Regions from separate parts of the Psychrobacillus syltrankelensis genome, predicted to be linked through region 2. Evidence: riboswitches for the same ligand, from Rfam matches in the RefSeq annotation. Region 2 holds a riboswitch; the other holds the start of a gene.
The links. Region 2 has a riboswitch for preQ1 ahead of ACTSKG_RS16685 (QueT transporter family protein). Riboswitches for the same ligand answer to the same signal wherever they lie in the genome.

Region 1: another riboswitch for preQ1. It lies ahead of queF (preQ(1) synthase); the one in region 2 lies ahead of ACTSKG_RS16685 (QueT transporter family protein).

The regions. Positions count from the first base shown of each region.
Region 1 is NZ_CM144227.1:2,262,128-2,269,705, forward strand. Features, by position in the region: gene queD (6-carboxytetrahydropterin synthase QueD) at 1-454, opposite strand, end outside; gene queC (7-cyano-7-deazaguanine synthase QueC) at 458-1,117, opposite strand; gene queF (preQ(1) synthase) at 1,242-1,742, opposite strand; PreQ1 riboswitch class I at 1,870-1,916, opposite strand; gene ACTSKG_RS10920 (hypothetical protein) at 2,145-2,267, shown strand; gene ACTSKG_RS10925 (DUF899 family protein) at 2,611-3,513, shown strand; gene ACTSKG_RS10930 (antibiotic biosynthesis monooxygenase family protein) at 3,570-3,887, opposite strand; gene ACTSKG_RS10935 (methyl-accepting chemotaxis protein) at 4,198-5,847, opposite strand; gene ACTSKG_RS10940 (BMP family lipoprotein) at 5,867-6,844, opposite strand; gene ACTSKG_RS10945 (threonine aldolase family protein) at 7,350-7,578, opposite strand, start outside.
Region 2 is NZ_CM144227.1:3,407,282-3,414,859, reverse strand. Features, by position in the region: gene ACTSKG_RS16715 (NUDIX hydrolase) at 119-739, opposite strand; gene ACTSKG_RS16710 (FusB/FusC family EF-G-binding protein) at 831-1,472, opposite strand; gene ACTSKG_RS16705 (CD3324 family protein) at 1,621-1,884, opposite strand; gene ACTSKG_RS16700 (polysaccharide deacetylase) at 2,182-3,336, shown strand; gene ACTSKG_RS16695 (DUF3006 domain-containing protein) at 3,486-3,734, opposite strand; gene ACTSKG_RS16690 (MBL fold metallo-hydrolase) at 3,721-4,935, opposite strand; PreQ1 riboswitch class I at 5,045-5,089, shown strand; gene ACTSKG_RS16685 (QueT transporter family protein) at 5,097-5,585, shown strand; gene ACTSKG_RS16680 (glycine betaine ABC transporter substrate-binding protein) at 5,634-6,527, opposite strand; gene ACTSKG_RS16675 (ABC transporter permease) at 6,535-7,179, opposite strand; gene ACTSKG_RS16670 (ABC transporter ATP-binding protein) at 7,180-7,578, opposite strand, start outside.

The DNA of each region.
Region 1 (7,578 bases), 1.1 Mb from region 2:
CCCGTCTTGCTTCAGCATAACTAGTCGGAGTTTCGTATAGTCTGATAAATTCTACACGCGCCCCATTATTTCGTGGATAATCCAGCAGGACTTCCACCAACTTTTCGTAGATCCAGACAACGATGTTCTCTGCTGTCGTATTCATCGGAGGAAGGGTTTCATTTAAATAACGATGATCCAAATATATCTCTATTTTTTGTTTCCATATTTCTTTTATATCGCCAAAATCAATCATCAAGCCACGTTCATCCGTGTATCCACTCAAACCTAAAACGGCACGATACGTATGGCCATGAAGGTTTTTACATTTCCCCTCATAGTTATGTAAATGATGGGCAGCATCAAAGGTAAATTCCTTACTCACGAGAACACGTTTGGAATGATAGCTCAATTGACTTCTTTGAATATCTTCCTCTATTTTTTGGAGCTTATCGACAATTCTAAAATCAGACATGCCTTAGGACTCCTTCTTGAAGCTTAAATACTCATCAAGCCCTTTTTGGCGCAGTTTACAGGCCGGGCACTCACCACATCCATCTGCAATTACACCGTTATAGCAAGTCAACGTTTTCTCTCGAACAAACTCAAGCGCCCCGAGCTGATTGGCAAGTTCCCATGTCTGTGCTTTGTTCAGCCACATTAGCGGTGTATCAATCACAAAGGTATCGTCCATAGATAAATTTAACGTTACGTTCAAGGATTTAATAAAAACATCACGGCAATCCGGATATCCACTAAAATCCGTTTCACAAACTCCAGTCACGATATGCTTTGCCCCTATTTGGCTTGCTAAAACTCCAGCAAATGAAAGAAAGAGCAGATTTCTTCCTGGAACAAAAGTCGATGGAAGATCACCTTCTTCACCGTCTTCTACTTTTATGTCTTCTCTTGTCAATGCGTTTGGTGCAAGCTGATTCAGAAGCGACATATCAAGAATATGATGCTTGATACCGAGTTCCCTTGCTATCTCTTTCGCACATTCAATTTCAAGGCTATGCCTTTGACCATAATCAAAAGTCACTGCCTCTACCTCTTTAAAACGTTCTTTTGCCCAGAACAGACAAGTCGTGCTGTCCTGACCACCACTAAACACAATAATTGCTTTTTCCTGCTTCATCTGTAAAGACTCCCTTATAACGAGAAAAAAGCAACTTAAAAAAGAATACTTTTCTCTTCTTAGTTTTTTAAAGAGGGTAGCTAAAAACCTCTTCCTTCGCAACGTGGACTATTTAATTCCTCGTTTATCGATTGTCTATTTTTTCTGGGTAAAGATCATGGTTCATCAAACGAAAATTTGCCATCTCTTCGTATTTGGTACCCGGTTTACCATAGTTGCACCATGGATCAATGGAAATCCCTCCACGTGGTGTGAATTTCCCCCAAACCTCTATGTACCTTGGATCAAGTAGCTTAATTAAATCGTCCATGATGATGTTGACGCAATCTTCATGAAAATCACCATGGTTCCTAAAACTAAATAAATATAATTTTAGAGATTTACTTTCTACAATTTTTTTATCCGGTATGTACGAAATATACATCGTTGCAAAATCAGGCTGTTGTGTAATCGGGCATAAACTAGTGAATTCTGGACAATTAAATTTCACGAAATAATCACGATTAGAATGAAGACTATCTACCGACTCCAATACCTCTGGCGCATAATCGAATGAATACTGCGTACCTTGATTACCTAACAATGTTAAATCCTTTAAACCTTCTTCATGACTTCTTCCAGACATAAAAAAACCTCCCATTAAAAAGTTTCCCAACACTTTTCAAAAGAGGTATCTACAAACATTCTATTACAAACTTATAGGATAAAAACAAAAAAAGCCACGTCCAAATATGGACATGGCGAATAGTCATGTATCCATAGTTTTTTATAGAGGGTATGAGCTATGAACCTCTCCCGATTAAGTTCGGGTACTTAACTATAATATAAAAGACTAGTTAAAACGTCAAATAGATATTTATGTAGTGAAGAGAAACTATAAAAGGAATCTATAGTAAATCCAGATATGAGAATTAAGAGGCCTCTAGATTAAAGTAATTCAGATGATAATCTCTTATTTTAAGAAATTATCAATTTTTTTAATATTATCTTCTAAATTTATGTATAAACTCGAAATAGATTGACTATATTGTTAATAGAATACGAGATTCAAGGAGGAATAGAAATGAAAAGTCCAATAGGTTTACCAGAACAATTACCAGAAACATTAGATGAGTTATTGAAGCTATTATTACAAACGGTTGTCGCATAGGAGAGATTATAGATTAATAATAAAACTTGGAAACTTAGAAAAGTAGATATTACTACTTCTGTCAGGTAGTGATATCTACTTATTCATTTTACTCCAACTATACCCCACTCTTTCCTTTGCGAGAACTTCAAATTTAAATCCCCATTGACCATCCTATACCATTAAGAAACTTACTATAAAATATACAAGAAGCAAACATATAAAACACAATCTTTCAGTTGTTCTTGAATGAATCAAACTCTATTTTTCTCTAATATATTTCTACCACAGGAGAATGTTTTATGAAGGATAAAGGATATGTATTATGGAATATGTATAGTATTCGAAAAGGAGCTGAACTCATATGTCATCGTCTGCTTTAAAAAACCAAATTGAAGCACTTCAAAATGAAATTCTTGAGAAGAAGAAAAAACTTTCGGAGCTAAGAATGTCCGTACCAGAAAGAGTTGTTCATAATTACGAATTCACTACATCCACTCATCAACAAACTACCATACGTGAGTTGTTTGGTGACAAGAATGAATTAATTGTCGTTCATAACATGGGAAAAGGTTGTTCTTATTGCACGATGTGGGCGGATGGCATTAATGGTGTGTTTCATCATTTAATTGCTAAAGCTGGCTTCGTTTTAGCTTCTCCAGATACACCTGAAGTGCAAGAGGATTTTTCAGCAAGTCGTAAATGGCAGTTTCCTATGATTTCAACTAAAGAGAGTACTTTTACAGAAGATATGGGCTTCCAAAATGAGAAGCATCACCATCCTGGAGTGTCCACTTTCCGTAAAGATAACGAGGGTAACATTTATTTAATTGCACAAGCACCATTTGGACCTGGCGACGATTTTTGTTTGACTTGGCCATTGTTTGACTTACTTCCATCCGGTTCAAATGATGTTGTTGCTAAACAGAATTTAAACAGTCACTCCCTATTCCAATTAACAAATAATATTGCAGTAGGTGTTAATGATTATCCTAATGCCGTTGAATTCTATGAGAATATTTTAGGAATGAAAAAGGAACGAAGTTTGGAGAATGAGACGAAGTTTTCAATGAGTGGTACAAACTTCTTCATTGAAGAAAGCTCGGAAAACAATACATTCTTTGAATTTGCTGTAGAGGATTTTGAAAAAGCAAAGAATCTTCTATTAGAAAATAGATGTGTCATCACGAAGAAGTTTGAAGAAAAAAGCGTAATGATTGCAGATCCATATGGATTGAAGTTTCATCTGTTTGAAATATCAAAGTGAATTGGTTTTCCCTGTGTCAGACACTAATGAGAATTGTGTTTCACACAGGGACATTTCTAAAAAAACTTGTCTCTTTCTACTTTACTTATTCTAAGTGCGAATCCTGAATACCACTTTTCATAACCTAATTGTTGTGCCACTGCATGTTCAGCATGGTCTTTCCATGCTTTTATAGCGTCCAATGAATCCCAATATGAAACGGTAATTCCCATTTCCGAATCTCTTGCACTTTCAATACCTAAAAACCCTTTTTGAGCTGATCCCAACTCCACCATTTTTTCTGCCATTACCTCGTACCCAGCCGACTCTTTCATTCTCGACGAAAATATTACCGCATAATAAGGGGCTTTAGGCGTTTTTGCAAATTCACTCATACTAATCAACACTTCCTCCTTTTACATGACACTACTATTTTATCATTTTAATTTTATGACTTTCTTGTTTGTTGCACACGGAATCGACTCTATCCCTCCCCAAGGTTCGCAAGTTTTTTTCCTCCGTTTGTAATGCATTTTGCATTTCTAGGCACATTCGTATTAATTCATCTCGATGAAGAGTACTAGATTCTAATAAAAAACAACTATACTACTAATAACATAGTAAGTATTAAACAAAAAAGCATGTTCATCATTTAACCAGAAAAGGTTATTTGGTGACATGCTTTATGATTATTATTATTTGAAGTTAAACAGTAAATCGGGAAACTCTATGTTGTAATTCTTCCGCTAGATTAGCTAAGGACACAGCCGCCGCGGTAACTTCCTCCATTGATGCTAATTGTTCTTCGGATGCGGCACCTACTGAATTGGAGCTATCTGAAGTTACCTTAGCAACAGTGGACATTTCTTTTGCATGAGCAGATACTTGGTTCACTTTAACTTTAATATCATTTGAAATAGTTGAAATATTGCCTACTTGCTCTTTTACTTGTTCTACGGCTACGAGAATATCATTAAATGTGATTTGCGTGTCATGAGCAATATTTAGTCCAGAGCGAACACGATCCTTTACGTCATTGATCGATGCAACCGTTTTTTTCGTGTCACTTTCAATTTCTGTAGCTATACTTGTAATACCTGTAACAGAATGTCTTGTTTGTTCTGCAAGCTTTCTTACCTCATCTGCTACAACTGCAAATCCTTTTCCTGCTTCCCCAGCTCTTGCAGCTTCTATTGCTGCATTTAATGCAAGTAAATTTGTTTGTTCTGCAACGTCTGTTATTAACTTTAATACATGAACTATTTCTTTCGTACGGTCGTTTAGAGTGACAAGTGCATGGTCAGTATACTCTACTGATTCATTTATTAAATTCATCTGCTCTACAGTATCTTTAACAAAGTTTGAACCTTGTTGAGTCTTTTCGTTTGTCGAAAGGGTTAGCTGCAATGCTAATTCTGCTTTTTCCGCTATTTGAGAGATAGCGTTTGAGCTTTCTTCTGCTGATTGTGCTGACTTTTCCGACATAGAAGTTTGTTGTTCTGCTCCTTCTGATACTAATAGAATGGAGGTAGAAATCAATTCAGTCCCCTTCATCGTTTCATCTGCACTTGCCATCAACTCTTCAGCTGAAGCCGCAACTTGATTGGAGCTATCAGAAACATGTGTAATAACGTCTCTTAAATTAATAGTCATCTGTCCAAAGGCATCTTGTAAGGCAGCCACTTCATCGCGCGTATCTACTTTTACATGACTTACCGCTAAGTTTCCATTTGCAATTTCTTCTGCATTTTTTGTAATTCTTCTGATTGGTTGAACAATCCGATTTGTGAAGAAGAAAACGAGTATAATACTTCCTACTAAAAGTAGTACAACTAAAATAATGGAGATGGATACAATTCCATTTATCTTCGTTTGTAAATCTGCTTGCATAGTCGCATATTGTGCCGTGATACTCCTTTTCATCTCAATAACATCATTAGTTAAGCCTTTAGTTCGCAGAGACTGACGCTTAATTTCGGATTGATTTTGAGCTGTAATTGCACTGTTAGATTCATTAAGTATTTCTTCGTATTTATGTGAGATTCGTTTAGATAATTCCTTTTGATCATTACCTGTTAAATCAGGCGATAATTGATCATAAATAGACTTAATAGATGCTAAATCCACCTCGATGTCGTTTTTATTGCTTTCCGAAAGATTTAATGAGTAAGCATTTAAAGACTTTTGAAGGCTTTTTGATGAACTATTTAGTTCTTCTACTGTAACTAAAGTTTGGACAATCTCTTCAGTTGAAGATTTTAAAGCTGATAACTGAATAATGTTGTAGCCAATAATACAGGCAGATAACAATAAAGGGGTAATAGAAATCATTAATATCTTTTGTTTAAGTTTCACTTGTTTATCATCTCACTTCCTACTCATTTACAGTAATAGATCCATTTGTAATATCTTCTTTTAGCTTTTTGAGTGTGTTTTTTTCCGCTGACGAAAGTTCAATAATGCGTATAGGAGCTATATCTACACCAGCTTCTTTTATGCCTAATTCATAATCCTTTTTTGAAATTTTTCCTGTTTCAGCCCATTCTTTTACGGCATTGAATATAGCAACATCAACTTGTTTTAACATAGAAGAAACTACTGCTTTTTCGGCTAAATAAAACTGATCGCTATCTACACCAAATGAATATGTTCCAGCTCGTTGCGATTCTAGTATGACACCTACTCCAGTATATCCTGCAGCTGGATAGATAAAATCTGCTTTAGATAAAATCATCTCTTTCGCTATACTTTCACCTATTTTTTCGTCACCGAAGCTTCCTGCATACTTTGAAAGTACTTGCGCTTCTGGATTAACTTCTTTTACACCTTTTATAAAACCAGTTTCAAACTTTTTAATAATCGGGTTTTCCATTCCACCAACGAATCCAACGACATTACTACTAGTTTTCATGCCTGCTATTGCTCCTATTAAATAGGATGCCTCGTCTTCCTTGAACGTTACATTAATAACGTTTGGTAATTCTGACTTAGCATCGATTAACAAGAAAGTACTATTTGGATATTTTTTTGCAACCGCTTCTAGTGCCTCTTGTATAGCAAAACCTAGCCCAATTATTAGATCATTTTTTTCCGCTACAAGCTGTTCAAGTCCTTCTTCATAGGTTTTAGTATCTTTAATTTCTCGGTAATCGAAAGAAATATTTAATTCGTCTCTAGCTTTTTCAAGTCCAGCAAATCCTAGATCAGAAAAAGACTGATCTCCTAATCCCGCTTCGGAAAGCATTATTCCTATCTTAATTTTGGGGGTTTCTGGGTTTTCATTATCATTAGAACATGCAGATAGTACTGATGCTAAGATCAATATTATACAAATGATAAAATGTTTGCGCATATAACCATTCCTAACTATTTAGTGTTGTCACAAGATTTCTATCGTCTTGAGAATTAAGTTATTAATAGTAAGTGGAATACACGAAATTATAAGATATTTTCGGTGTTTGTCACCATTTTTGTATAAATGACATTCCATCCTTTTCGAGTAGGTCATCTCATCTTGATACACTAGTTCGAAGGAATTCGGAAAGGATTCTTCCCTAAAACCAAAATGCTCCAAAGCCGCACATAAGATTCCGGGTTCTAATACAATTCGGAATTGATAAGTAACATCTGAGTACAATAAAAAAGACCACTTGATGTTTGAGCATCAAATGGCCAATATAATAGCAAAATTATTTTCGCAGGAGCAGGTTCCCTTAAAGGGGGATTGGCTCCTTTAATTCCATCGGGAGTTAGCCAACCACCCTTGAGCTACCTATCTATATGCTTAAATAATACTTTGACTGGCACCTTTTCCTTCTAGTAAGTATAAAGAGGAGTTAAAGGTCAAACCTTTCTATCTATACATTCTTCTTTATTTCCTCAACAAAAGCTCTGACCTCTTCCTCTTTAGTTGCCCATGATGTTACTAATCGAATTGCAGAGTGTGTGGAATCAATTTTTTCCCATACAATAAACGAGTAATTTTTTTGAAGCTCTGCAATAAGTGCGTTCGGTAATATCGGAAAGATTTGATTGGACGGAGAATGAGTCAAAAATGAAAAATGGACATTGTTACATGCTTCTCTA
Region 2 (7,578 bases):
GAAAATAATAAGAATTCCTCAAAAAACACCCATTCCATTTGAACTAATCAACATAAATTTATCGAATAAAGTAGTAATTTGTAGAATTACGTAAAATAGATAAATAGAAAAGCTATTATCACATGAATCCAGAGATTCCATGGATAATAGCTTCATAATACGATTTTTCATGTGGTACAAAATTATTCCTTGTGACCATTTTTTTAACAGAAATTCTAGTTCCCGCTGCTGTTATTTCGAATCCTTCTACTTGTATTTCTTCTAATCCTCCTAGCCAAAACGACTCAAATTGTTTAAACTCCACTCGAACAATTCCGGATACCTCTTCTTCCTGAAGGGTAAAATCATCAAAACTTAAAGAGTAATCATATACGAAAACATTCGCTAGCTCCTTATCAATAAGATTTCCAGTAGTGACAGAGTAATCTATTATTCCTAGAGAAATTAGTTCTTCAAAAGAAACGCTTATGCCAAGTTCTTCTTCTACTTCTCTAATTCCATCTCGCACGGTCTCATTAGCAAGCAAATGCCCGGCAGCTGTTATATCTAGCAAACCCGGATAATCTTTTTTCAAGTCACTTCTAATTTGCAAATAAATATAGTCTTTTTCTTTTTCTTTACCAATAAACCAACAATGAAAAGTTTCATGCCAATACCCTAACCTATGTACTTCCTCTCGTGTAGCCACGCCTATCTCCTTTCTATCCCCATCAAATATTTTAAGCATTTCACTCTCCATGGTAATTCCTCCCTCTAATATTACAAGTGCCTGGCACCAAAACAAACGTGAATGTTTAAACATTCACGTTTGTTTTGGTTTTTGGTACAATTTAGCGTCCAACTATAAGGTTAACAAATTCATTAAGTTTATCTAATGAATTTAGATTTTGATTGCATTTCTGGCTATCTTGACAAATATAATTCCCCCTACTTATAAAAGCGTCCTGAGTTGCTCCTTTTATGGAAGAAGTAAACATCCCAATCTCCTCGAAGCGATTACATAGTGCACAAATACCTTTTTTATTGGAATTATGGAAGCCTCCAGAAATTCCAACTAACTTACTGTTATGTTCCATGATAAGAAATTTTTTGTTAGAACCTTTGTCGATCCATCCTAAATAACTTATTTCTTTAAAGTCCATTTCTTCTAATGAAGGTATTTTTAACTTCTTTGCTTTTGGGAATATTTTTTTAATGGTTTGTTCTTTTATTTCTTTAAAAGGTATTACAAATTGTTTTATTTGCTCTAAAAAAACTTCTGCTTCTACCTTTTCTTTTACTTCCACAATAGTTTGGAGTAAGTCCTTTTGTTCTTCATTAAGTTCTTCAAAAATAGCCAAAACTTTTTCTAATGCAAGCGATTTTAGCGCATTTAATACACCTTGATCATTAACTGTCAGATGCCCATTAATCAATATTTGCGTTTGATTTTTAATAAAGTTATATTGATCACTTCTAATGAAAGGATTCATAGTCATCTCTCCTATTCACATTTTTTAACAAAATCTTTTCTCATCCATTGTAGCGGATATGCGTTTTTTTATAAACGGAAAAGATGGTTATGAATTGTTTTCGACATAAAAAAACTGATAACCTCAAAGAAGGTTACCAGCTCAAATTCTACTTTGTATAGATAATCTTTTTAATAGTTTCCACCGATAGAAAATATTCCTTAGCAAGTTGATTCATGGGAACACCATTTTTATAAGCTTTCTTCAGTAATACATTTCTATCGTCAATACGTTTTCTTTCTCCAGAAAGCGCTCCCCACTGTTTATAACTTTCTCCTAGTTTAGGAATATAAATAGTTTCACCTTGAATATACTTCTGAATCTCTAAGATAAGTTCTTTAGGTAAAACAGAATTTGCTTTAACATATGTCATTTTGCTCGCTCCTTATTCTTTTTAAACTTGAAATAAGGTGCAAAGCCAATATGATGAATGGCGATTATTATTGAATCAAATAGCTCCTCACACAAAGTATCGCCTTTCCAAAAATAGGCTTTGCATGAGACGTTGCACTCTCTGGCAATTTACATCTATTTGCCATTAAACACACCTCCTTTTCTTATATTCTTCGAACAACCGAAGATCATTCTATTCAAATATATATTTTAATATAAGTATACGATGAATACAAAATACATATAATACTAGGGTGAGAATCTAAAAAAAATACGGGTGGTTAGTGTCATTAAAAATATTTTAATAATTTGCGTAGCTATTTTTCTCTCTTTCATTCATTGTACAGCCACTGGTCAAGCATCAACCTCTGCAACTTATCACGTAGGACTCAGCGATCAAATACTAGATTTTAGTGACATCAAATTTATTAATGAAGATACAAAAGTTCCACTTGAAGAAATTGCTGCATATTTAGACATTCCAATTGAACAAGAAAAAAGCGTCACCTATATCCGGAAAAACGGGATAGAAATTAGTTTTAATGAAAACTCGAAAATAATATCTAAAAATGGAGCACCACTTGATTGGTTCCCGATTGTTAAAGTAAATGGAAAGCTTTTCATTAGTGTTCACTATATCGCAACAGAAATGGGTTATAAAGTACATGACTTTCAGAAACAGAAAACACAACGAATATACAGAGATGACTATGGACATATGTCACATGAAGACTTTGAAATTTTATTAAATAATTTCTTTAATAAACAAACATCAACTCTACCAACAAAAACTGAAGGAAAATCGAAAGCTAATATTTACTTAACGTTCGACGATGGTCCAAATAGATTTACAGGGATAAATAACTCCATATTAAAAAAATATAACGTCCATGCAACTTTCTTTTTTGTAGGAAATAATATGAAAAAGAACAAACCTATTATCGATGCTGTTGTAAAAGATGGACACTATATTGGAACACACAGCATGACTCATGACAAAGCGAAAGTTTACAAGTCGTCCAAATCCTTCATCGATGAAATGAACGAAGGAGCAAAGCTTATTAAACAAATGACGGATAAAGAAGCAAAACTCGTCCGTGTACCATATGGCAGCAAACCAGATCTGACGGTAACTATGCAATCCGAACTAATAAAAAAAGGCTACAAACTATGGGATTGGGACGTCGATTCAAAAGACTGGAAATACACCGACAAAGAAGCCGATCAAATAGTCAAAAACGTAAAAGCAGGAATAGAAAAATCCTACAAATCAGGGGATCGTGATATCATTGTGCTTCTTCACGATCGAAGCCAAACAACAAAAGCCTTACCACAAATAATCGAATGGCTACAAAAAGAAGGTTATACACTCAAAACATACGAACCTGAGCATCACATCGTCAAAAACTTCCTACGCGACACATCACTCTAACCAATTATTACAAAATTATTACGGGTGCCAGGCACCAAAACTAACGTGAATAACGTGAAAAACACAATAAACGTGACTAACATGAATTTTGTAACATTCATGTTAGTCACGTTTGTTTTGAAAACTGTGAATTTTTATTTGCAAAGCTTCTATTTTTTGTTGTTCTTTAATTGTTCTAATAAGGATTGAACTTTATCTCTCTGGTTTATCGTTTCGTTTTCTAGAAGTTCGATTGTATACGTTCCATTCAAGGTAGAGATGGACACAATATCTCCTTCATCCAAGGAATCATGCATCTCAGAACAAGGCACAAGTAAGCTTTCTGTTTCAGATGGATACTTTAAGAATACCGCAAATCCACCTTCGAATCGATCTAGTGTGTATTTATTCGACTTCACTTATGATTTCCCCTTTGTCGTTTATTAATTTCGCTGCATCTCCGTCATTTCTCCAAATTTGTCCATTCGTCCATTTAACGTATTCATTACCTTCTCGAGCATTCGGACCACTTGTAACAAAAATAGTTTTCCCTGAAGCTAGATTGATATTGGGAAACTTGAATACCTGATTGCCAATGACAGAAACTAGCTGCCACTCAGTCAAATTCACTGTAGTATTACCTGTGTTCGTAATACCTATAATCTCTTCACGCAAGTCTTTACTTGAAATAACTACTCCTGATTTAACTGTAGTTGAAGTTGTTTCAATTTTTCTCGTTTGTTCTTCAGTTGAAACAGAATAATCCTCACCATCTGTTTTAATAACAATGTTCCCTACTTCTGCAGTGGAGTAAACTTGCGATTTAACATTTTTTAGACGAGTTACTACTTCGGCATTTGGATGTCCATAGGAGTTATCTTTTCCATAGCTCAATATTGTCACTTTTGGACTTACAGAACGAATAAAAGCGTCTGAGCTACGTGTTTCTGATCCATGATGGCCTGCTTTCAAAACTGTAGACCTCAAGTCAAACTCTTTTAACATCCTTCTTTCCACGTTAATATCTGCATCTCCTGTAAATAAAAATGAAACCTCTCCATACTGCACCTTCAACACGATAGATGCTTCATTATTATCTTTGGAATCTTCACCTGCGTTTAATACTGTTATATCGATATTTGAATCTAAAGAAATAGTGTCTCCTCTACTTGGAACGATATAGGGAATTTTTTTATCTAAAATAAGTTGTAGCATTTTCTCATACGTCTGTGAAGTATGTACTTTCCCTGAGTCCACGAAGTTATTAATTGAAATAGAATTTAATACTGTAATAAGCCCACCAATATGATCCGCATCTGGATGAGTTGCCACAACATAGTCCAACTTCTCTACTCCTTGCTTACGCAAATAAGCAACAACTTCTTTACCAGCTTCCTTCTTACCTGCATCAATAAGCATACTTTTACCTTCCGGCGATTGAATAAAAATAGAATCCCCTTGACCTACGTCGATAAAATGGACAATCATTTCATTCCCTATATTCACTTTATTTACTGTATTACCCATTGTAGTTTTTAAATTTTGCGTTTTTGTATCCATCGTACATCCAACCTTCATAAAGATCATGCATGCACTAATAATCAATAAAATATATTTCATGTAAAACCTTCCTTTTAAAGACTAATCCCTATTTTAACATAGTAGTTTTCCAAATTATTTTTTTGACAAATTGACTACTAATGTCATATAATTATCAATTGGCATTACAAATAACGTGGTTCGAGAACCTCCCACGTAAAAAAACTAAGGAGAAATGAATAATGAAGATAAAAACAATCGCAATAAGCGGGATTATTGCTGCTTTATATGTTGCTGTATCGTTACTAGTAGCACCCTTTGGATTTACAGCAGTACAATTTCGTATTTCCGAAATGTTTAACCACCTTGTCGTTTTCAATAAAAAGTTCTTTTTCGGTATTGCACTAGGTGTATTCGTAACAAATATTTTCTCCCCAATGGCGGCATATGACCTTATTTTTGGGGTAGCACATTCGGTCATTTCTTTATCTATCACTATTTTTGCATCGAAGTTTATTAAAGGGCACGTTCCACATATGGTATTTAATACGTTAATCTTTACGTTTATGACGTTTATCATTGCATTCGAATTAAACCTTGCATTTGGCACAGACGCACCTTTCCTTTACACATGGTTAACTGTTGCAGCAGGTGAATTTGCAGTATTAGTAGTCGGTATTCCTCTTATGACTGCTTTGAATAAACGATTAAACTTTAAATCATTGATTTAAATAATTTGCACCCGATTCTATTTGAATTAGAATCAGGTGCTTTTTTTATTATTTTTTTATCAGTCCTTTTTCCACTAAAAAGTCATGTGCAACATCTTCCGGTTTATCCCCATCAATATCTACGCGGGCATTCATTTTTAACATATCTTCTTCTGATATTTTACCTGCAAGTTCATTCAATACATTTTCAAGCTTTGGAAACTTTTTTAATGCTTCTAATCGAACAACAGGAGCAGCGTCATACTTTGGAAAAAATCCTAAATCATCTTCAGTTGTCTGTAATTCAAAACGTTCAATTCGACCGTCTGTTGTAAATGCAGGTATTAGATCTACATCTCCGTTCTTTAATGCTTCATACATTACATTTGGATCGAGACTTTCCGTTTTTGTGAATGTAAAGGGATACGAGTTTATAAAGTCATCATATCCATCTCCTTGACGTTCATAAAATGCATGCGGTGCTCCAAATACCATATTTCCTGTTCTGGAGATTTCAACTAAGTCAGAATATGTTTTTGCATCGTAGTTTTTATCTTTCGTATAAGCTAAAGTATACGTATTTTCAAAACCTAGTGGACTAAGCCAAGTCGCTTCAAACTTATCTTCGTATCCTTTTTTCACTCGCTCTAATACACTTTCCGAACTTTCTCCAACCTCTGAATTCTCTTTCAGAACGTCCTTTAATCCGGTTCCTGTATACTCGACATACAAGTCTATATCCCCTTTATTAAGAGCGGGAGTCATGATAGCCACTTCCCCTAGCCCCTCTTTATATTTCACTTTATAGTCTGTCTTTGCTTCAATATATTGTCCTAAAACTTGAGGTAATATATATTGTTCAGTCCAAGGCTTTCCACTTATAACAAGTGCCTCATTTGAGTTAGAACAAGCCCCTAATAAAACAGTTGTTGCAATCCCAATCGCTAAAAACGTCTTTTTCATTTCTCAATCATCCTCCAGTATTTAATCCTTTTGGTGTGGACTTTTTCTCTATTAATTTCAAAGCAAAATCAAATAAAATAGCTAATAAAGCAACAGGTAATGCTCCTGCTAAAACGAGTGAGTTATTATAAGACTGCAAACCACGGTAAATAACATCACCTAAGCCCCCTGCCCCAACAAATGTCGCCAGCGTAGCAATCCCAACCGTTAAAACAGTGGCTGTTCGTATACCAGCCATTATAAAAGGTAAAGCAAGAGGAAACTCAATTTGCCAGAGTAATTGGCTTTTTGTCATTCCCATTCCTTTCCCTGCTTCAATAATCGATCCATCTATACTTGTAATCCCGGTGTATGTATTGCGTAAAATTGGTAAAAGTGCGTAAATAATCAATGCAATTAATGCAGTTTTTGTTCCTATCCCGATTAACGGCACTAAAAAACCGAATAACGCTAAACTAGGAATTGTTTGAAAAATAGCAGTGATTCCTATCACTAACTCTGCGAACTTTCGATACCTTGCAACAAAAATACCTAAGGGAAGAGAAATGACTATACCTACAGCAAGAGCGATAAATGACAGGAAAATATGTTGAATAAATGCTTCTTGAATTAAATCGGATCTATTTTGAATTGTTTCGATAAATTTCTGCACTTAAACCACCTCTTCTTTTGCAAGCAATACGCGTAAAAGGACAGATTGGTTCACATATCCTAACTTTTCATTGTTCTTTTTTACAAGTAAACAATTTTCCCCACCTTCTTCTAATAAAGCAATTGCTTCTTCTAGTAGGAGACTTTCATCCACTTCTATACACGGGCTTTGTTTTTCTTGTTCAAAGAAATAGATAAATTCCTGAATTTCACGTTTCCCAACTGATCGTTTTCGATTAATGCGTTCTATTCCTATAAAATTTTTCACGAAATCATTAATTGGATTTTCTATTAATTCAGTTGGGGAACCTATTTGTTCTATTCTTCCACTTTTCATAACTATAATTGTATCTGCTATTTTTAATGCTTCATCCATATCATGCGTGACAAAAACAATTGT